One region of the Massilia sp. NP310 genome, then DNA from elsewhere that is predicted to be linked to it. Evidence: predicted binding sites of a transcription regulator. Region 1 holds the regulator's gene; each other region holds the start of a gene.
The links. Region 1 encodes LexA, which represses DNA repair genes until DNA is damaged. Its sites were predicted from a motif close to ACTGTATNNNNATACAGT; they were not measured.
Positions count from the first base shown of each region.

Region 2: imuA (translesion DNA synthesis-associated protein ImuA) is a predicted target of LexA. The motif match lies at 2,985-3,002, and genes of this name have one in related genera.
Region 3: KY496_RS07700 (ATP-dependent helicase) is a predicted target of LexA. The motif match lies at 2,957-2,974, and genes of this name have one in related genera.
Region 4: recA (recombinase RecA) is a predicted target of LexA. The motif match lies at 3,331-3,348, and genes of this name have one in related genera.

Region 1 is NZ_CP080379.1:2,568,375-2,573,965, reverse strand. Features, by position in the region: gene purF (amidophosphoribosyltransferase) at 1-678, shown strand, start outside; gene KY496_RS11345 (cystathionine gamma-synthase family protein) at 682-1,923, shown strand; gene KY496_RS11340 (tetratricopeptide repeat protein) at 2,044-2,760, shown strand; gene lexA (transcriptional repressor LexA) at 2,808-3,437, opposite strand; gene rpsF (30S ribosomal protein S6) at 3,722-4,114, shown strand; gene priB (primosomal replication protein N) at 4,156-4,446, shown strand; gene rpsR (30S ribosomal protein S18) at 4,478-4,768, shown strand; gene rplI (50S ribosomal protein L9) at 4,807-5,259, shown strand; gene KY496_RS11310 (replicative DNA helicase) at 5,369-5,591, shown strand, end outside.
Region 2 is NZ_CP080379.1:2,797,259-2,802,849, reverse strand. Features, by position in the region: gene KY496_RS12400 (efflux transporter outer membrane subunit) at 1-702, shown strand, start outside; gene KY496_RS12395 (HlyD family secretion protein) at 699-1,871, shown strand; gene KY496_RS12390 (DUF2955 domain-containing protein) at 1,874-2,911, shown strand; gene imuA (translesion DNA synthesis-associated protein ImuA) at 3,023-3,730, shown strand; gene KY496_RS12380 (DNA polymerase Y family protein) at 3,660-5,294, shown strand; gene KY496_RS12375 (helix-turn-helix domain-containing protein) at 5,283-5,591, opposite strand, start outside.
Region 3 is NZ_CP080379.1:1,775,892-1,781,482, reverse strand. Features, by position in the region: gene fghA (S-formylglutathione hydrolase) at 1-699, opposite strand, end outside; gene KY496_RS07720 (chromate transporter) at 762-1,352, opposite strand; gene KY496_RS07715 (chromate transporter) at 1,349-1,975, opposite strand; gene KY496_RS07710 (hypothetical protein) at 2,037-2,207, opposite strand; gene KY496_RS07705 (hypothetical protein) at 2,402-2,620, shown strand; gene KY496_RS07700 (ATP-dependent helicase) at 2,998-5,094, shown strand.
Region 4 is NZ_CP080379.1:3,641,880-3,647,470, reverse strand. Features, by position in the region: gene KY496_RS16030 (sodium:solute symporter family protein) at 1-596, opposite strand, end outside; gene KY496_RS16025 (DUF4212 domain-containing protein) at 593-916, opposite strand; gene KY496_RS16020 (sensor histidine kinase) at 894-2,477, opposite strand; gene KY496_RS16015 (response regulator transcription factor) at 2,474-3,208, opposite strand; gene recA (recombinase RecA) at 3,411-4,487, shown strand; gene recX (recombination regulator RecX) at 4,560-5,021, shown strand; gene KY496_RS16000 (DUF2889 domain-containing protein) at 5,563-5,591, shown strand, end outside.

The DNA.
Region 1 (5,591 bases):
GCCGACAAGGTCAGCAAGGAGATCCCGGTCGACGAGATCGACGTCGTGATGCCGATCCCCGATTCCTCGCGCCCTGCCGCGATCCAGCTGGCGCTGAAACTCGGCGTGGAGTACCGCGAGGGCTTCATCAAGAACCGCTACATCGGCCGCACCTTCATCATGCCGGGCCAGGGCATGCGCAAGAAGTCGGTGCGCCAGAAACTGAACGCCATCAGCTCCGAGTTCAAGGACAAGAACGTGCTGCTGGTCGACGACTCGATCGTGCGCGGCACCACCAGCCGCGAGATCGTGCAGATGGCGCGCGAAGCCGGCGCCCGCAAGGTGTTCTTCGCCTCGGCCGCGCCGCCGGTGCTGTACCCGAACGTGTACGGCATCGACATGCCGACCCGCGACGAGCTGATCGCCCATGGCCGCACGGTCGAGGAAGTGTGCCGCGAGATCACGGCCGACCGCGTGGTGTACCAGGACGTCGACGCGCTCAAGCGCGCGATCTCGGACGTCAATCCGGCGCTGAAGAACTTCGAGGCCTCGTGTTTCGACGGCGTCTACGTCACCGGCGACGTGACCCCCGAATACCTGGACCGCCAGGAATCGGCGCGTCACAATCCGAAGTCGAAGGACGCCGAGGACAAGGTGCGCACCCAGCTCAACCTGAATCCGCCGGTGGCGGCCGAGTAAACCATGTCGGATAACAAGCACTACGGTTTCACGACCACCATCCTGCACAACGATCGCCGCAAGACGATCGAGCAGGGTTCGCTGCACAAGCCGGTGCACACCTCGGTCGCCTTCGGCTATGCCGATGCGCGCCAGCTGGCGTCGGTATTCCAGGGCAAGGAGCCGGGCTTTCGCTACGGCCGCCAGGGCAACCCGACGGTGTCGGCCCTGGAAGACAAGATCAGCAGGATGGAAGACGGCGTCGCCACCCTGTGCTTCGGCACCGGCATGGCGGCGATCGGCGCGCTGTTCCAGGCGCTCCTGAAAGCCGGCGACCACATCGTCTCGTCGAGCTTCCTGTTCGGGAACACCAACAGCCTGTGGCAGACGGTGGCGGCCCAAGGCGTCGACGTCGCTTTCGTCGACGCCACCGACGTGGCCCGGGTGGAAGCGGCGCTGCAGCCGAACACCCGTATGGTGTTCGTCGAGACCATCGCCAATCCGCGCACGCAGGTGGCGGACCTGGCGCGCATCGGCGAACTGTGCCGCGCGCGCGGCATCCTGTACGTGGTCGACAACACGATGACCACGCCCTGGCTGTTCCGTCCCAGGGACGTGCACGCCGGGCTGGTGGTCAATTCGCTGACCAAGTCGATCGGCGGCCACGGCATCGCGCTGGGCGGCGCGCTGACCGACACGGGCCTGTTCGACTGGGCCGCGTATCCGAACATCGCCCAGAACTTCCGCAAGCAGCCGAGCGCCGCGCAAGGCATGGCCCAGCTGCGGGCCAAGGCGCTGCGCGACTTCGGCGCCGCGCTGGGGCCGGAGGCGGCGCACCACATCGCGGTCGGCGCCGAGACGCTGGCCCTGCGCATGGAGCGCACCTGCGCCAATGCGCTGGCGCTGGCGACGATGCTCCAAGCCGACGACCGGGTCGCCGCCGTGCATTACCCGGGCCTGGCCTCGCACCCGCAGCATGCGATCGTCGAGACGCTGTTCCGCTCCGGCGGCTCGCTCTTGAGCTTCGAGCTGAAGGACGAGATCGACCCGTTCGACTACCTGAACCGCCTCAAGTTGGCGATCCCGGCCTCGAACCTGGGCGACAACCGCACCCTGGTGATTCCGGTGGCGCACACGATCTTCTTCGAGATGGGCCCCGAGCGGCGCGCCAGCATGGGCATCGCGGAAGGCCTGATCCGGGTGTCGGTGGGCATCGAGGACACCGCCGACCTGGTCGGCGACTTCCGCCAGGCGCTGGATGCGTAAAGCCAGGTAAAACTGTCCTGATCGGGCCGGCAAATGCCGGCCTCGTCATTTTTGCGGTTGAGCCCAGCCGTAAAACACGGCTATCATGGACTTTTACCAGCCCAGCCTTACGGTATGCCCATGAAACGAATCCTGTCCTGCCTGTTCCTCGCGGTGTCCTTCGCAAGCGGTGGCGCCGCCTTCGCCGGCGAACTCGAGGATGCCAACGCCCTGTTCGAGAAGAAGGACTATGCGGGCGCGCTCAAGCTGTACACCAAGCTGGCCAATGCCGGCAATCCACAGGCCCAGCAGCAGCTGGGCCAGATGTACTGGTATGGCGAAGCCGGCGCGGTCGACGAGGCAAAGGCGAAGGAGTGGTTCGAAAAGTCGGCCGCCAAGGGCAATAAGGTCGCCGCCGACTCGCTCGTGATCATGCAGCAGCGCGTCCTTCGCCGCGCCGAGATCGACTACTGGATCAAGGGCTACGATGGCGCCGAGCTGCAGTCGGGCGAATACCGCTGCCCGTTGCCGCGCATCCCGGCGGTGTCGAAGATCAATGAAGAGATCGAGCGCGTGAACAACGCCGTGACCAGCTGGCAGGATTGCTACAACAAGATGGTGACCAACCTGAACGCGCAGTCGCCGCTGACCAAGCGCATCCCGCCCGACATCGCCAAGCTGATGAACAAGCAGGAAACCGAGGCCTCGACCGCCTATCTGGAGGCGGTGCGCCAGAACATCGCCGAGGGAGCGAAAGTCAATTCGAAGATGGTATTGGCCGATTTCGCCGCCTGGCGCAGCGCGACCGAGGCCTTCGTGGACCAGCATAATGCGGTGGTCAACAAGGCCAAGCAATAATAGTGAATGCCGGCCCGCAGGCCGGCGTGCTCAAGAGGTGAAGCCGATCAGTTCCAGCTACGCATCAACCCAACCGCCAGTCCCTCGAGCGCAAACTCTTCGTCGGGCGTGACTTCGATGACCTTGAAGTCGGGGTTCTCGGGCAGCAGTTCGACCAGGTCGCCGGTCTTGCGGTAGCGCTTGACGGTGACTTCCTCGCCCAGGCGGGCGACGACGATCTGGCCGTTCTTGGCGCTATCGATTTTCTTGACCGCCAAAAAGTCGCCATCCATGATGCCGGCGTCGCGCATCGACCAGCCTTTTACCTTGAGCAAGAAGTCGGGCCGCGCCGCGAACATCGCGGTGTCGACGTTATAGGTCGCTTCGACGTGTTCTTGCGCCAGGATCGGATTGCCGGCGGCGACGCGACCGACCAGCGGCAGCGACATCAGGGAAGGTGGCGGCATCGGGATCTGCTCGACGCTGGCGCCGACCAGGCGGATGCCGCGCGAAGTGCCCGGCGAAATCTCGATCGCGCCCTTGCGCGCCAGGGCTTGCAGGTGTTCTTCGGCCGCATTGGCCGAACGGAAGCCCAGTTCGGCCGCGATTTCGGCCCGGGTCGGAGGGAAACCCGTGTTCTCGATCGCTTCCTTGATCAGGTTAAGGATCTGTTCTTGCCTTGCAGTGAGCTTGAGCATAAATAATCTTGCAGCAACGGGTTGTAGAGGTAGACTGTATTTTTGTACAGTATTCTGCTATACGCAAGTGATATACACGAAAAAGCGCAAAAAAAGCGCGCACAAGACAAAAAATAGGGCTTCCATGGGCCTAATTGTCGAGTGAGCGCGGCGCCGCGATGGGGCGCTTGACAGCCAAGTTCCCTTTTTGCCCATTTCACGCTATACTAGCTGGCTGTTCCCTTCCCACACTCGTCTTGACGCCGAGGTGGGCATTTATGTAAAACGTCCTCAAGGAGTAATGCATGCGTCATTATGAAATCGTTTTTATCGTCCATCCGGACCAGAGCGAGCAAGTCCCGGCGATGATCGAGCGTTACAAGACCACGGTGACCAGCCGCGGCGGTAACATCCATCGCGTGGAAGACTGGGGCCGCCGCCAGATGGCTTACCAGATCCAGAAGCTGCCAAAAGCTCACTACATCTGCCTGAACATCGAATGCGACAACGAGACCCTGGTCGAGCTGGAAACCGCATTCAAGTTCAATGATGCCGTTCTGCGTCATCTGACCGTCAAGATGAAGAAAGCAGAAACCGCACCGTCGCCGATGATGAAATCGGTGCAGCGCGAAGACGCAGCCAAGAGCCACCGTGCAGAAGCAGCCGCTCCTGCAGCTGCCCCGGCCGCCGCTGCCTAAGATTTTTTCCAGGAATTCGTAACAAGCAGTAGTAGAACCGGGTGAATCAGCTCCAGCTCGTGGCGACCATCGCCGAGCGTGACGTACTGCGCTACACCCCGGCCGGCGTGCCGATCGTTTCAGCCGTCCTGATGCACAGTTCGCATCAGCGCGAGGCGGGGATCGATCGCCTGGTCGAGTTCGAAGTTCCCGCGTTCGCCGCGGGCGAGATTTCGGGCAGGTTCGGAAACGCCGAGCTCGGCGCCAGCTACCGCTTCGATGGATTCCTCGCACGAAAAAATCGCAACAGCAAAGCCCTGGTGTTTCACATCATTGATTTCAGTGCCGCCTAGTTCGGCAATTTAGATATACAGGAGCCTCGAAATGGCATTCGGTAAAAAGTTCGACAAAAACAAAGCCAAAGAAAAACTGAAGCGCAAGCAGCAGAACCCGCTGTTCAAGCGCAAGAAATTCTGCCGCTTCACCGCCGCCGGCGTTGAGCAGGTCGACTACAAAGACGTCGACACCCTGAAGGACTTCGTCCAGGAAAACGGCAAGATCATGCCAGCACGTCTGACCGGCACCAAGGCGCACTACCAGCGTCAGGTCGACGCCGCCATCAAGCGCGCCCGTTACCTGGCGCTGCTGCCGTACACCGACCTGCACCACGGTTAATCGTCGGTCACGACAGTCAGATATCCTGGAGATAAAACATGCAAGTTATTCTGTTGGAAAAAGTTATCAACGTCGGCAACCTGGGCGACGTCGTCAAAGTCAAGGATGGTTACGCACGTAACTTCCTGATCCCACAAAAGATGGCACGCCGCGCTACCGCGTCGGCAGTGGCCGAGTTCGAAGCCAAGCGCGCCGAACTGGAAAAAGCAGCCGCCGAGAAGCTGGCAGCCGCCCAAGCCCAAGGCGACAAGCTGAGCGGCCTGACCGTCACCATCGGCCAGAAGGCCGGCGTCGACGGCCGTCTGTTCGGTTCGGTCACCAACGCGGACATCGCTGAAGCGCTGACCAAGCAGGGCTTCCCGGTCGAAAAAGCTGCCGTTCGCCTGCCGAACGGCCCGCTGAAGACCACCGGCGAATTCCCGGTTGCAGTCGCCCTGCACACCGACGTCGTGTCGGAAATCACCATCGCTGTCGTGGGCGAAGCTGCCTAAGCGAATGCTGAACTGAAGTAAAAGCAGTACACGAAAAAGCCGGGTTCTCCCGGCTTTTTTGCTTTTGAAACTCACCAATTATGACAGCCGTGTGACAGGAGAAGGTATAATGCCGCCCATGAACGCAGCACCCTCAGACCCGCAGATCGAAGCCCTGCGCATCCCCCCGCACTCCATCGAAGCAGAGCAGTCCGTCATCGGCGGCCTGCTGCGCGATAATGCCGCCTGGGACCGCATCGCCGACTTCATGCATGCGGAAGACTTCTACCGTTACGATCACCGCATCATCTTCGAACAGATGGTCCGCCTGATCAACGCCGGCAAGCCGGCCG
Region 2 (5,591 bases), 230 kb from region 1:
CTAGCGGCCGACCTGATCACCGAACTGCCCGCCGATCTGCTGCGGCGCCGCCCGGATGTGCGGGCGGTGGAGATGCAGCTTGCGGCCCAGTCGGCGCTGATCGGCGTGAGCGCGGCCGAGCTCTATCCCTCGATCTCGCTGCTGGGATCGGTGGGCCTGTCGGCCACCTCGCTCGATGGCGCGCCGCGGGTGCTGAACTGGGCGCTCGGATCGGGCCTGCTGTGGAATGTGTTCGACCATGGCCGCCTGAGCAACGGCGTCCTGGTGCAGGATGCCCGCTTCCAGCAGCTCTATGAGCAGTACCAGGGCGCGGTGCTGAATGCGGCGCGCGAGGTCGACGATGCGGCCGCCGGCTTTGCCCGGACGGGCGCGCAGATCGTGCTGCTGGCCGATGGCGTCAAGGCCGCCCAGCGGTCGCTGGATATCGCCAGCTTCCAGTATCGCGAGGGCTTGACCGATTTCCAGCGCGTGCTCGATTCCCAGCGCGTCTTGTATAGCCAGCAAGAGCTCCTGGCCACGACCCGGGGCAGCCTGGTGCAGAACCTGATCGCCCTCTATAAAGCCATGGGCGGCGGCTGGGAACAGGGCAGGAGCCGGCCGCCGGTGGACGAGGCGACCCGCGCCGTGATGGAGCGGCGCAGCGACTGGAAGGACGTCCTGCGCGCGCCCTTGCCGGCGCCCGGCGGGGAGCGCAAACCATGAGTCCGGACCCGGTCAAGCTCGAACAGACGGCGCCGCCCGGCGACGCGGCGCCGACGCCCATCCCGGCGGCATCGGGCGCGCCGGCGCCGGCGCGGCCGGGCAGGAAAAGCCGGCTGGGCTTGACCATCGTGCTGGCCCTGATCGTGGCCAGCCTGGGCTGGTATCTGGTGGCGGATCGCCTGACGCCATATACCTCGCAGGCCCGGGTGCAAGCCTTCGTGGTGCCGGTGGCGTCCGAAGTGACGGGCATGGTGCAGGAGGTCTACGTCAAGAACAACGACGAGGTGGAGGAAGGGCAGCTCCTGTTCCATATCGACCCCAGCACCTACCGCATCGCCCTGCGCCGCAGCCTGGCGGACTATGAATCGGTGCGGCGTTCGGTGAATGCCTCGGCGCTGGCGGTCAAGGCGGCCGATGCGGCGCTGCAGGCCGCCAGGGCCATGCACGTGTTCGCCAAGCAGGATGCGGGCCGGCTGGAACAGATCTTTGCCGAAGACCCCGGCGCGCTGTCGATCCGCCGGGTGCAGAATGCGCGCGCGTCGCTGGCCACGGCGCGCAGCCAGGAAATCGCCGCCCAGGCGGAGCTGCGCCGCGCCGAGGAGGCGGCCGGCGATGAAGGGGAGCGCAATGCGCAGCTGCTCAGCGCCCGCGCGGCGGTCGAGAAGGCCGAGCTCGATCTGGAGCGTACGGCCGTGACCGCACCCGCGCGCGGTCTGGTGACCGACTTGCGCACCGATGTCGGCCAGGTCGTGCAGGCCGGTTCGGCGGCGATGACCCTGATCGCCGTGCACGACCTCTGGATCAGCGCCGACATGACCGAGAATAACCTCGGCAATATCGCGCCGGGCGACGAGGTCGCGATCGTGCTCGACGTGGTGCCGGGCCAGGTCTTGAAGGGTCGGGTGCGCAGCGTGGGCAGCGGGGTCAATGCGGGCCGGGAGGCCAAGGCCGGCACCTTGCCCGAGATCGACAACAGCCGCGACTGGCTGCGGCAGGCGCAGCGCTTCCCGGTCGCCGTGGAGTTCGACCCTTCCGAACGCGCGCAGCTGCGCGCGGCCAGGATCGGCGGGCAGGCCGACGTGCTGGTGTATACGGATGACTACACGGTGATGAACTGGCTGGGCGCCGTCTTCATCCGCCTGATGAGCTACCTTTCTTATCTTTATTGACGATGGAGCGCGCTGACAAGGCGGTCTTGCGGCTGGCGATCGGCCTGGCGCTGGCCGTGCTGCTCGCCTATGGCCTGGCGCTGTCGTCGCCGTTCGTGCTGTGCGTCATGACCGTGCTGATGTTGAGCAAGCCGGGGCCGCCGATGCCCTTGCTCAAGGGGATGGTGGTGGCCCTGCTGGTCGCCGCGGTGCTGGCGGCCGGCGTGCTGATGGTGCCGCTGCTGGAGCATTACGCCAGCGTCGCGCTGGTGTTGACGGCGCTGCTGCTGTACACGGTATTCTTCATCGGCCTGCAAAGCGGCAGCCCGCTGGCGAATATCGTGGCGATTGCTTTCACCCTGATTCCGGTGGCCGGGGTGGTCGACCAGGCCCTGGTGCCGGCGATCAGCACCGCCATCGCGCTGGGGCTGTTTGTCGGCGTGCTGGTCGGCAGCCTGTCGCATGCCTTGTTCCCGGATGGAGCGGACCCCGCCGCCAGGCCGGCGCCCCCCGCCGTTGCCGCGCACACGGCCAGATGGCGCGCCGTGCAGGCCACGCTGGTGGTGATGCCGGTGCTGGTGCTGGCCCTGGTCAACCCGGCCTTCTATCTGTCGGCCATCATCAAGTCGGTGCTGCTGGGCCAGCAGGCCGGCTCCACCGGCGCCCGTTCGGCGGGGCGGATACTGGTCGGTTCGACCCTGGCGGGCGCGGGCATGGCGACCCTGGCCTGGTTCGGCCTGGCGGTGTTGCCGACCCTGTGGATGCTGGTGCTGTGGATGGCCGCCGCGGCGCTGTGGAGCGGGGCCCGGATCTTCGGCCTGAAGGCCTCGGCGCTGCCGCCCTCGTTCTGGAGCAATGCCCTGGTGACCATGCTGATCTTGCTGGGCCCGGCCATCGAGGACAGCGTGGTGGGGAAGGACGTCGGCCACGCCTCGCTCGTGCGGGTGAGCTTGTTCATCGCGCTCGCGCTGTATGCCTGGGCCGTCGTGTGGGCGCTGGAATGGTGGCGCACAGCGAGGGCGCTGCGGCTCGGGCGAGTGAATAAGCAACAGGACGTTTAATTTTAGTCAATACCAGTGACCCAATTGGTATAGCCAAAACGAATAGGTCTTGCAAAACGCGACTTCAGCGAGTACTGTACGTTTATACAGTATTTGTCTGATAAGCCTGACATGACCCATTCAGCCATCCTTGCCGCACCCGAGGCAGTGCACCCATCGCTGTGGCGCGCGTCGCAGCTGGCGCATGCCGACACGCGCTGCATCGACACCGGCCACGCGACGCTCTCGAGCCAGCTTCCCGGCGGCGGCTGGCCCGGCGGCACCCTGGTCGACCTGCACCTGCAGCAGCCCGGCATCGGCGAGATGCGCCTGCTGCGGCCGGCCCTGGCCGCCTGCGCCGAACGCCGCATCGTGCTGCTGCAACCGCCCCATCCACCCCAGGCCCTGGCGCTTGCCGCGCTCGGCCTGGAGCCATCCCAGTTGCTGTGGCTGCGCACGACGCGCACCGCGGATGCACTCTGGGCGGCCGAGCAGGTGTTGCGTAGCGGCAGTTGCGGCGCCTTGCTGTTCTGGGCCAACCATATGCGTAACGACAATCTGCGCCGCCTGCACCTGGCGGCGCAAGGTGGCGAAACGCTGTTTTTCATGCTCCGCCCGCTGGCCGCGGCGCAAGATGCATCTCCCGCGCCTTTGCGTCTTGCGTTGCGGCCGGCGGCCGGCGGCATGAATATCGACTTCGTCAAACGCCGGGGACCGCAGCGCGAGGCGCCGCTGTTCCTTCCTCTTGGATCTTCACTACTGCAACGCCATGCGCCTCTGGATCGGCCTGTATTTGCCCCAGCTACCGCTCGAGGTCTTCAGCCCACGCTGGTTCAGTGAGGCGAGCGAGGCCGGCGGCGTTGTCGGTGGCCCGATTGGGGGGCTGGTAGTTGGCTCGGTTGTTGATCCGGCGGTTGGCCCGGCTGTTGGCCCGGCTGGCGGATCGGATGGCAGCGCGCCTGGCGCTGATGGCCATGGCGGTCCGGGCCGCGACCATGGCAGCGTCATCCTCGAGCAGGAGCGGGTGATGGCGCTGTCGCCGGCGGCGCGCGCTGCCGGCGTGCAGATCGGCATGCGCCGCGGCGGCGTGCTGATGCTGATGCCCGAGGCGCGCATCGAACTGCGCAGCCACGAGCGCGAGGCCGAGGCCATGGAGGCGGTGGCCATGACCATGCTGCAGTACACGCCGCAGGTGGCGCTGGCCGAAGAAGCGACGCTGCTGCTCGATATCGGCGCCAGTTTGCGCCTGTTCGGCGGCATCCGGCGCCTGTGCGAGCGGGTGCGCGCCAATATGGCGGCGCTCGGCTTCACGGCCTGCATCGCCTGCGCGCCCACCGCGCGCGGGGCCTGGCTGCTGGCGCGCCGTAATGCGGGGCGCGCCCTCACCATGGACTCGCTGGTGCGGCGCCTCGACCGCCTGCCGGTGGGCTTGCTGCCGCCGGCGCGGCCGTTCGCCGGCTGGTTCGAGGGCATCGGCTGCCGCCGCCTGGACGAGCTGCGGCGCCTGCCGCGGCCCGGCCTGCAGCGGCGCTGCGGGCGGGCCTTGCTCGACATGCTCGACGCCGCCTATGGCATGCACGCCGAGTTGTTCCAGTGGGTCGCGCCGCCCGAGCGTTTCCATGCGCGGCTCGAATTGTTCGACCGGCTCGAACAGGCCGAACTGCTGCTGGCCGGCGCCCATCGCCTGGTGCTGCAGATGACGGGCTGGCTGTGCGCGCGCCAGCTGGCGGTCGAGCGCATCCGGCTGTCGCTCGATCACGAGCGCGGCCGCATGGCGCGTCCACCGACCCTGGTCGAGGTGGCGCTGGCCGAACCCACCTGGCGCGACGAGCACCTGCTGCGCCTGCTGCGCGAGCGCCTGGCCAAGCTCGAACTCGAGGCGCCCGTGATCGGCATCGGCCTGGAGGCGCAGCAATTGCAGGCGATGGCCCCGCCCACCGACTCGCTGTTCCCCGATCCCGGCGGCAGCGAGGAAGACCGGATGCGCATGATCGAACTGCTGGTGGCGCGCCTGGGGGCAGACAATGTCTTGCAGGCGCTGCCGATGGCCGATTACCGGCCCGAAGTCGCCAACGCCTGGGTGCCGGTGCAGCAGAAGGTGAGCGCCGCCGCGCGCGCGGCGCAGATGCCGCCCGATGTGCGGAGCCTGCCGCGTCCGACCTGGCTGCTGGCCAAGCCGATCGCGCTCCTGATGCGCGACCACCGGCCGTTCTACGGTTCGCCGCTGCGGGTAGCGTCCAATCCCGAGCGCATCGAGGCCGGATGGTGGAGCCAGACGCAAACGCGCGACTACTTCATCGCCGAGGGGCAAGACCACGCGCTGTACTGGATCTATCGCGAGCGCATCAACGGCACCGGCGAGGATGCGGCGCCGCGCTGGTTCCTGCATGGACTATTCGGGTGATGAAGGCCTTCGCGCGAGCGACGTCGCGAGTCGATGGCGCCGCTCCAGGGCTCTAGACCCCGCCGCCGCCAGCAGCCGCTTGAACGTCGGACATTCCATATGCCTCGGCGCCGGGCAAGCCGCCGCATGCCGCAAGCCCTTGCTCATCGCCGTCAATCGCAGCACCAGCGCGTCGATCTCGTCGGCCTTCGCCGCCAGCATGCGCCGGTCGATCTCCGGCTGGGCGCGTGCCCCGAACATCGCCTGTATCTCGTCCAGCGACAAACCCGCCGCCTGCCCCAGCGCGATCAGCGCCAG
Region 3 (5,591 bases), 790 kb from region 1:
CAACTGCTCGACCAGGAATTTGTCGCCCAGGCCCTGGTCGATCAGGATGCCGCCAGGGAAGGGCGCGCCCGTGTGCGATGCCATCAGGGCGCTGGCGTCATATTGCTGCCAGGCGTTTTCGTCGGCGCCGAGGTAGCCGCCGAAGGCCTTCTTGCCCCACGGACAACGGCTCGGCGCGGCGATCGGCGCGAAGGCCGAGACCGAGCGGAACAGGTCGGGGTGCTTGAGCGCCATGGTCAGCGCGCCATGGCCGCCCATCGAGTGGCCGAAGATGCCTACCCGGCCCGGGTCGGCCTGGAAGGTGGCCAGCACCAGCGCATGCAGTTCCAGCAGATAGCTGTGCATGCGGTAGTGGCGCGCCCACGGTTCCTGGGTAGCGTCGAGGTAGAAGCCGGCGCCGGCGCCGAAGTCCCAGCTGTCGCTTTCTCCCGGCACGTTGGCGCCGCGCGGGCTGGTGTCGGGCGCGACCAGGATGATGCCCAGTTCGCTGGCCAGGCGCTGGGCGCCGGCCTTGATCATGAAGGTTTCTTCGGTGCAAGTCAGGCCGGCCAGGTAGAACAGGACCGGCAGCTTCTTCTCGCCCGCCGCCGGCGGCAGGTAGACCGAGAATTTCATCGGCAGCCCGATGGCGGCCGAGTCGTGCTGGTAGAAGCGTTGCACGCCGCCGAAGCAGGCATGTTCATTCAGGAGTTGGGGCATCTTGGGGTCGATTGCAGTTGATGGATGCCGCCAGTATGCCGCTTCCCGCCCCGGCTTGCCAACTAGACCACGCCCAGGGCTCCCAGCAGCGCGCCGAGCGCCAGCATCCACAGCAGGTGCAGGCGGGTGCGCCAGATGACGATGGCGGTGGCCGCCGTCAGCAGCCACAGGGGCCAGTTGTCCATGTGTTCGCCGCCCTTGCCGCCGCCGGTGGCCAGCAGCCAGGCGGTCGACAGCAGCATGGCGATCACCAGCGGCGCCATGCCCTGCTTGAAGGCGCGCACGGCGCGCAGCTCGCGGTTGCGCTGGGCCCACTGCGCGACCTGGTAAGTGAACACGGTGGAGGGCAGCATGATGCCGATCATCGAGATCGCGACGCCGCAGAGCGCGGCCGTCACGCTGCCGGAATTGAGGCCCACGTTCCAGCCGAGCAGGGCCACGAACAGGACGTTGGGCCCGGGCGACGATTGGGCCAGGGCCACCGAGTCGGCGAACTGGGTCTGGCTGAGCCAGCCCTGGCGCTCGACCAGGTAGCGCTGCATCTCGGAGGTGGTCGAGATCGCGCCGCCGAGCGACATCATGGACAGCATCAGGAAATGGACGAACAGGTTCAGCCAGTCATGCCAGCCGAACACCAGGCTGGGCGCGCTCATGGCTTGAGCCCGCGCCAGGCCAGCACGCAGCCGAGGCAGCCGAGCAGGCCGATCACGGCCGCCAGCGGCATGCGGATCCAGGCCAGCAGCACGAAGCCGGCGGCGGCGATCGCGATGCAGGCCGCGAGCGGAATCACGTTTTTAGTCAGCGCGACCGACATGCGCAGGCCGGTGGCGGCGATCAGGCCGGCGGCGACGGCGGCCATGCCGCGCAGGGCGCCCTGCACCTGGGGCTGGGCGGCGAACTGCGCGTAGACCAGGGCCAGGCACAGCACCAGGATGAGCGGCACGGTGAGGATGCCGGCCAGGGCGCTGATGGCGCCGGCCAGGCCGAAATGGCGGCTGCCGATCATCATGGCCAGGTTGCAGACGTTCGGGCCCGGCATGATCTGGGCCACCGACCATTCTTCGATGAATTCCTCGTTGCTCATCCAGCGCTTGCGCTCGACGACTTGCTGCTGGATCACGGCCAGCACCCCGCCGAAGCCCTGCAGGGCGATCAGCGTGAACGACACGAACAGGTCGGTCAGCGAAGTCGGGCGGGGACGATCGGGTTCGGCCGGCGGCGCAGAACGTGGGGACTGGGGGGCGGAAGGCGGTATCGGCAAGGGTAAGGCGCTCATCCGGCGATTATCGCCGCAGGGCCCGTGCCGTGTCCACGCACTACCCGCCGTGGGTAGTGGCTCAGCCGCCGCCGATGCCTTCCATCACGCGGCCGGTGCCGCCGCATTGCGGGCATGGCTTGCCATCGGCCAGCGTGCCGCGGCCGGCGCAGGCGTCGCAGATGTCCTCGCCGGCGCCAGGCGTGCCGGGAGCGGCGTCGTCGCCGGGATTCAGGTCGGGTTGGATGCTCATGGAAATCCTCATGGTTGGTGTGTTGCGGCCGATTGTAGGCAGGATGACGGGCGGGCGGGCGGCGCAGCGCTGGTCGAGGCCACAGGCATCCAGCCAGGGTTTTCGCGGTTCGATACAGGTTTGACATTGACTTCATTCCAGCATCGTCAATACTCGTGGTGCGTCAGCGACATAACCCACCGGAGACCCGCGCCATGAGCCCATACCGTGCCCAGGATATCGACCAACGCCTCTCCGGATCTTCCGAGCTCAGGCGCAACGTACGCGAGCGTGACATCGTGGCGCGCGGCATCGCCACGCTGGGCGAGTGCGGCACCATGCCGGCGCTCGAGTACCTCAAGGCGCATGGCGTGCGCTCGCAGGTGATCGAACGCGTGCTGCTCGAACCGGAACGGCGCCGGGCGCTCGCCTGACCGGATCCGGCGCATCCGCCAGACCACAAAGTTGCCGCGAGATTTATTTGTGGTGCATACTGCGTGCGTCGGGGGCACAACGTGTAACCCCTTGATTTACAGCGGAAACGAGATTGCCTTCCCAATAGGCAAATTGTTGAAAGCCGCACGGGAGGCCGCGTCCAGCGTGTCAAGCCCCCGCTTTTCCACACACTTATTCACAGACTTTGTGGATATCCAAAAAACGCCTTGATTATCCGTGACTTGGCAGCGATTGCTGAGGTCATGCCTGATGTCATCCTTGACAACGCCTTGACGGCGGCGTCGGACGGCCGCATTTTCTTCTTGCGGCCCGTGACTGGATAAATGTACAGTATGGCATTTCCAGATTCCGTCCCATGTCCGCCGTCGCCGATCCGATCGCCAACCTGTCCGCCACCGACGACCCGTTCGCCAGCCTGAACCCCGAGCAGCGGGCAGCGGTCGAGCACGACGTCGGGCTTGACGCGCCGCGTCCGCTGCTGGTGGTGGCCGGCGCCGGTTCCGGCAAGACCAACACCCTGGCGCACCGGGTGGCGCGCCTGATCCAGTCGGGCGCCGATCCGCAGCGCATCCTGCTGCTGACGTTTTCGCGCCGCGCCGCCACCGAGATGACCCAGCGCGCCGGCGGCGTGCTGCACCGGCTGTTCGGGCTCAAGGGCAGCCAGGCGCCGGTCACGCTGCCCTGGGCCGGCACCTTCCACAGCATCGGCGCGCGCCTGCTGCGCGAGTTCGCCGGCCGCATCGGCCTGGATGCCGGGTTCACGATCCACGACCGCGGCGACTCCGAAGACCTGATGGGCATGGTGCGCCACGAGATCGGCCTGAGCCAGCTCGACAAACGCTTTCCGCTGAAAGGCACCTGCCTGTCGATCTATTCGCGCGTGGTCAATGGCCGCGAGCCGCTCGACGCGGTGCTGCAGGCGTTCTTCCCCTGGTGCAGCGAGTGGGAAGCCCAGCTCAAGACCCTGTTCGGCGCCTATGTCGACGCCAAGCAGGAGCAGAACGTGCTCGATTACGACGACCTGCTGCTGTTCTGGGCCGAGATGGCGGCCGACCCGGTGCTGGGGGCGGAGCTCGGCGCGCTGTTCGACCACGTGCTGGTCGACGAATACCAGGACACCAACCGCTTGCAGGCGGCCATCGTCACCGGCATGAAGCCCGACGGTCGCGGCGTGATGGTCGTCGGCGACGATGCGCAATCGATCTATGGCTTTCGCGGCGCCACCGTGCGCAACATCCTCGACTTTCCCGCCCAGTTCTCGCAGCCGGCGCACCTGATCACGCTGGAGCGCAACTACCGTTCCACGCAGCCGATCCTGGACGCGTCGAACGCCGTGATCGGCGCCGCGCTCGAGCGCCACGCCAAGACCCTGTGGACCGACAAGGCGTCGAGCATCAAGCCGCAGCTGGTGTTGATTCCCGACGAAGCCGAGCAGGCGCGCTGGGTCTGCAACCGCATCCTCGAACAGCGCGAGACCGGCGTCGCCCTCAAAAGCCAGGCGGTGCTGTTTCGCGCCGCCAGCCACAGCGCCGCGCTCGAACTCGAACTCATGCGTCGCAACATCCCCTTCGTCAAGTTCGGCGGCCTGAAATTCCTGGAGGCGGCCCACATCAAGGACGTGCTGGCCGTGCTGCGCTTCGCCCAGAACCCGAGCGGACGGCTGGCGGGTTTCCGCGCGCTGCAGCTGATTCCCGGCATCGGCCAGGCGAGCGCCACCCGGCTGGTCGAGGCCGCAGGCAGCAGCGACGATCCGGCGGCGGCACTGGAAGGCTTCGCGGTGCCGGCGCGCTGCAAGACCGACTGGCAGGCATTCTGCGCGCTGTACCGGCGCCTGCGCACGCCCGGCCTGCGCTGGCCGATGGATCTCGAGCTGGCGCGCGAATGGTACCAGCCGCACCTGGAGCGCCTGCACGACGATGCGCAGGTGCGCGCGGCCGACCTCGACCAGCTGGTGGCGCTGTCCGGCGGCTATGGCAACCGCGAGAGCTTCCTGGCCGAGATCACGCTCGATCCGCCCGAGGCCACCAGCGACCGCGCCGGCGCGCCGCTGCTCGACGAAGACTACGTGATTCTGTCCACGATCCACTCGAGCAAGGGGCAGGAGTGGAACACGGTGCACGTATTGAACGTCGTCGACGGCTGCATGCCGTCCGACATGGGCACCGGCAGCCAGGACGACATCGAGGAAGAACGGCGCCTGCTCTACGTGGCCATGACGCGGGCGCGCGAGAACCTGCACCTGGTGGTGCCGAACCGCTTCTTCATCAAGCAGCAGTCGAGCATGGGCGACCGCCATGTGTATGCGACGCGCACGCGCTTCATCACCCCGGTCATGCTCAAGCATTTCGAGGAATGCGCCTGGCTCAGCGCCGATAAGCGCGAGCTGCGCACGCCCATGCCCGACAGCATCCGCATGATGGTGCGCGACCGCGCCCGGAACGCGTGGAAATGACGACAGATGCGGACAAATTGACGACTTATCCCCGGTGCCCCACTTTTGTAGGAGTTTGCCGTATGTGACATGGACGCGCAGAAGTGGTGCACGTGCAAGTGACTGATTTTACGGGGATATTTTTTTGCCTTTTGAACGGGCATTTTGTTGAAACCCGCATCAATGCTGCGCTTGCGACTTGTCAAGTGGCGCTTTTCCACACAGTTATCCACATTTCTTGTGGATAGACCCAAAGATCGAATGAAATCAGGTACTTGGCGTCGTCCCACCGCAGCGCCAGGTCGCGTCCTGGCCGCCCCGGGGATTGTCTGCGTCGGCGTGGGGCCGACCCGGCCATTGGAGGTGCGCCGCGCCGTCAGGCATGGGCTGTCATTGATGATTTGCAAGAAAATTCGCTAATATGTAAGTTATCGAACATACTTGATCGATAACTGCAGTTAACCTGTATCAAGCAATTCCAACAGAGTGGCCGACTTATCGCCCGGCCACGCGAGCTC
Region 4 (5,591 bases), 1.1 Mb from region 1:
ACCGAGAAGTCGACGCCGGTGAAGCGCGAGGCGATCAGGCCGACCGCGTAGATCTGCGCCACCACGTAGGTGAACGAGACCAGGATGGTGGCGCCGACCGCCAGCGCGCGCACCGGGGCGCCGCGGCCTCCGCCTTTGTCCCCACTTCCACCGCCGTAGCGCGCCGCCAAAAAGTCGGGCACGGTGTACTGCGCGAACTTGCGCAGGTAGGGCGCGATGAGCAGCGCGACCAGCACGAAGCCGCCGGTCCAGCCCATGATGAAGGCCAGGCCGTCGAAGCCCTGCAGATACAGGCCCCCGGCCAGGCTGATGAAGCTGGCCGCCGAGATCCAGTCGGCGGCGGTGGCCATGCCGTTGAACATGGCCGGCACGCGCCGCCCGGCGACGTAGTATTCGGTGACGCTCGAGGTGCGGCAGATCACGCCGATGATCGCGTACAGGGCGATGGTGGCGAACATGAACAGGTGGCCGATCCACAGGCGCGGCATGCCTTCCTGCTCGAGCAGGGCGACGGCGACCAGGAACAGCGCGAAGCAGCCGGTGTACCACAGGTAGTAGCGCGCCAGCTTGCTGAAATAAGGCGGTTTGCCGCTCATCGTGGCGCATCCCCGGCGCCCGCCGCAGTATTGGCCGCAGCGTCGCGGTCGAGCCGGCGCATGCGCCAGGCATAGAAGCCGATGATGGCCAGCGACACCAGCGAGGCGCCTTGCGCCGCCATGTAGAACGACAGCGGCCAGCCGAACACCTCGAAGCGCGCCAGCTCGCGCGCGAAGAACACGGTGCCGAAGCCGGTCGCCAGCCACAGCGCCAGCAGCAGCAGGGTCATCTTGCGGGTGCGCTCCCAGTGCATGGCGTTGGCGCAACGGCGCCGCGCCGCGGCGTCATGGTGGGGGTCAAGGGGCGGCGTCGGGTTCATGGAGCGGAGGAGGGAAGGTCAGGCGGAACAGGCTGCCCGGGAAGCGCGCGGAGTGGCTGCGCGGGTTGTTGAAGATGTCGATCTCGGCGCCGTGCTGCCGCGCGATCTCGCGCACGATCGCCAGGCCCAGGCCGCTGCCCTGGGTATTGCTGCCCAGGATGCGGTAGAAGCGCTCGAACACGCGTTCGCGCTCGCTCGGGGCGATGCCGGGGCCGGTGTCCTCGACCTCGAGCAGGGCCGGTCCGCCGGCGCCGTCGCGCCGCACGCGCACCGTGACGCTGCCGCCGGCCGGCGTGTAGCGCAGCGCATTGTCGATCAGGTTCGACAGCAGTTCGCGCAGCATCAGCGGCTGGCCGGCGATGACGACCGGGCCTTCGTCGGCGGTGGGCGGCTCGAAGCCCAGGTCGATCTCGCCCGCGAACGAGGCCTGCACCCAGTCCTGCACCGTCTCGCGGGCCAGGCGCGGCAGGTCGATCTCGGCGAAGGCCAGGCCGGCCTGCGGCTGGTTTTCGGCGCGCGCCAGCGCCAGCAGCTGGTTCACCAGGCGCGTGGCCGACTCCGAACTCTTGGCCAGCTGTTCCAGCGAGCGGTGGATCTCGGCCGGGTCGAGCTGGCGCAGGGCCAGCTCGGACTGCATGCGCATGCCGGCCAACGGGGTCTTCATCTGGTGCGCGGCGTCGGCGATGAAGCGCTTCTGCATCGCCACCGATTCGCCCAGGCGCTCGAGCATGTCGTTGAAGGAGCCGACCAGCGGCGAGATTTCTTCGGGCACCTGGCGTGGATCGATCGGCGACAGGTCGTCCTGGGGCCGCGCCCGGATGCGCTGCTGCAGCTCGGCCAGCGGGGTCAGGCCGCGCGACAGCGCGAACCAGACCAGCGCCAGGATCACCGGCAGGATGATGAACTGGGGCAGGATCACGCCCTTGATGATCTCGCCGGCCAGGTGCGCGCGCTTGTCGAGCGTCTCGGCCACCTGCACCAGGGCCAGCGGCGGTTCGAGCGGCGGCTGCGGGGAACGCTCGTGCAATGGGTCGAGGTTGATGTAGGTGTAGGCGACCCGGATCGGCGTGCCGTGGATGCTGTCGTTGCGGAACTCGACCGCGCCGCTGCGCGCATGCTCGTCGTCGGCGTTCATCCGCGGCCGCGGCAGGTCGCGGTCGCCGTCCAGCAGCTCGCCGTCGGGCCCGGCCAGCAGGTAATAGACGCTGTCGACGTCGTCGGCGCGCAGGATGTCGCGGCCGGACGGATGCAGCTGGCCGGCGGCCTTGCCGGCCACGCTGCGGATCTGCTGGCCCAGCACCGTGACCCGGTCTTCGAGCGCGTCGTCGAACGGCTGGTTGGCGATCGACTTGGCGACGAGATAGGTGATGGCGATGCTCATCGGCCACAGCAGCAGCAGCGGGGCCAGCATCCAGTCGAGGATCTCGCCGAACAGCGAATGGCGGATGTTCTCGTCCGGCTCGGGATTCGGCGGGACGTAGGTCGGCTCGGCCGGCGCGGCCGGGGCAGAAGCCGACCCGTGCTCGGGCCAGGGCGTCAAGCCGGCGTCGCGTTCGTTCACCTGTCGGCGACGGTTGCCGTTGCGGTTGCAGCGCTGCGCTCGGCGGAGGCGCTGGCGGCGGCCTCGGAGAATTTCTCGAGGCAGTAGCCCAGGCCGCGCACGGTGGCGATGCGCACGCCGCCGACTTCGATCTTCTTGCGCAGGCGGTGCACGTAGACCTCGATCGCGTTGTTCGAAACTTCCTCGCCCCATTCGCACAAGTGGTCAACCAATTGTTCTTTGGATACCAGACGACCGGTGCGCGCCAGCAGCACTTCGAGCAGGCCGAGCTCGCGCGCCGAGAGGTCGAGCATCTGGTCGTTGATGTAGGCGCTGCGGCCGACCTGGTCGTAGACCAGCGGGCCGTGGCGCACCACGGTCGGGCCGCCGCCGGCGCCGCGGCGGGTGAGGGCGCGCACCCGCGCCTCGAGTTCGGACAGGGCGAACGGCTTGGCCATGTAGTCGTCGGCGCCCAGGTCGAGGCCCTCCACGCGCTGCTCGACGGAATCGGCGGCGGTGAGGATCAGGACCGGCAGCAGCGAGGCGCGGGCGCGCAGGCGGCGCAGCACCTCGAGCCCCGACATCTTCGGCAGGCCGAGGTCGAGGATGAGCAGGTCGAACTCCTGGGTGGAAAGGGCGGTGTCGGCATCCTGGCCGTTCTTGACGTAATCGATGGCATAGCCGGACTGGCGCAAGGATCGCGTCAGGCCGTCGGCAAGTACGCTATCATCTTCAGCGAGCAGAATTCGCATAATGGCACCTCGGTTATCGCGTTAGACAAACTCAGACCCGTATTGTGTTTGATTTGTCGCAACAATGCGAGCCTGGCCCCATTTCTTGACAAGATGGCCACGTATTAGTGCTTGCAAAAACCACTGGATTTTTATACAGTAGTGACTCTTGAAGTGCGCGTGCGCGCCCACACCTTGCCTACTCCACGATTGAAAGTACACCATGGACGACAAAAAATCCGCATTGAACGCCTCTGAAAAAGGCAAGGCGCTGGCAGCCGCCCTGGCGCAAATCGAAAAGCAGTTCGGCAAGGGCTCGGTCATGCGCATGGACACCAGCGCACCGGTCGAGGAAGTGCAGACTGTTTCCACCGGCTCGCTGGGCCTCGACATCGCGCTGGGCGTCGGCGGCCTGCCGCGCGGCCGTATCGTCGAGATCTACGGCCCTGAATCGTCGGGTAAAACCACCCTGACCCTGCAGACCATCGCCCAGATGCAAAAACTGGGCGGCACCTGCGCCTTCATCGACGCCGAGCACGCGCTCGACGTGACCTATGCCCAAAAATTGGGCATCAACCTGGGCGACCTGCTGATCTCGCAGCCGGATACCGGCGAACAGGCGCTCGAAATCACCGACGCACTGGTGCGTTCGGGCAGCGTCGACCTGGTGGTCATCGACTCGGTGGCGGCACTGACCCCGCGCGCCGAGATCGAAGGCGACATGGGCGATTCGCTGCCGGGCCTGCAGGCGCGCCTGATGTCGCAAGCACTGCGCAAGCTGACCGGTTCGATCAACCGCACCAACACGCTGGTGATCTTCATTAACCAGATCCGCATGAAGATCGGCGTCATGTTCGGCAGCCCAGAGACGACCACCGGCGGTAACGCACTGAAGTTCTACGCCTCCGTGCGCATGGACATCCGTCGTACCGGTTCGATCAAGTCGGGCGACGAAGTGATCGGTAACGAAACCAAGGTCAAGGTCGTCAAGAACAAGATCGCGCCACCGTTCAAGGAAGCCCACTTCGACATCCTGTACGGAGCAGGCACCTCGCGCGAAGGCGAAATCCTGGACCTGGGCGCCGACAACAAGATCGTCGAGAAATCGGGCTCGTGGTACAGCTATAACGGCGAGCGCATCGGCCAGGGCAAGGACAACGCCCGTCAGTTCCTGGTGGATCGCCCAGCCCTGGCGCGTGAGATCGAAAACAAGGTCCGCGCCGCCCTGGGCGTGCGTGAACTGCCGCCGGTGGCAGCCGGTGGCGACGACAAGCCGAAGCTGCAGGCTGTTGGTGAGTAATCGTCTGGCGAGGGCGGCGCGGCAAGGTAGCGCCGTGGCTGTTCGCGCCATGTTGTCGACGATGGTGTTGCCATGCCAGCACCCGTACTGAGCCTCAAGGCGCGCGCGCTGCGCTATCTGTCGCAGCGCGAGCACAGCCGGTTCGAGTTGCGGCGCAAGCTGGCCAAGTATGCCCAGGAAGACGAAGACGTCGACGCCCTCCTGGATTTCCTTGAAAAGAATAACTGGCTGTCGCAAGAACGTTTTGCCGAGTCCCTGATCAACCGTAAGGCCAGCCGCTACGGCAACAGCCGTGTGGTGGCGGAGCTGCAAAGCCATGGCGTCACCGGCGATGCACTGGTCGAGATCAAGGCTGGGCTGTCCGACAGCGAGACCGCGCGCGCCGTCGAAGTCTGGCAGCGCAAGTTCGGCACCGTCGCCACCGACGCGGCAATGCGGGCCAAGCAGATGCGCTTCCTGTTGCAGCGCGGCTTTTCCCAGCGCGCGGCGCGGGTGGCAATGCAAGGTAGCCCTGCGGACGACGAGTTGTCGTAGGGTGGACGGATTTTCCGTCCACGCGTTCAACTACAATATGCGTCATTACAGCGTGCCTTTGACTAAGATGTACGTCATTACAGCGTGCCTCGAAGGACTTCATGTCCGTGACGCTGATCTGGCGGCCATACCTCTCCAGGCGCCAGCGTGGAGCGCCATCTCCCGATATGCCTAGGGCATATTCCTCAACGGGCGATGGCGCTGCACGCTGGCGCTTTGTTACGCCTGACCGTCCGATCACTGACTGATCCTATCCCAACCACATATCTTTCATTCACGTCGTGAATGGCTTGGCGACTCGCATTAAAGACGGGCGAATAATATAAGCGGCAAACGCGCCGTCATATTCCCCCGAAGTCCCTTCATCTCCTCGTAGTATCCCTTACTAACCTTTCTTTCCCATGCGCCGCTGTGGACGCTGTGCTAAACTTTGCGGGTTTAAGCAGCGCCGCATGAGCGGTTGTTGTCGCAGAAGCTGCGGCAACGTGCACGAAGCACACCGGCTGCATCACTAACCGCCGTCTCGACGGCACTGGTATTTATGCCTTTGTCACCTCCCGTATCGCGCTC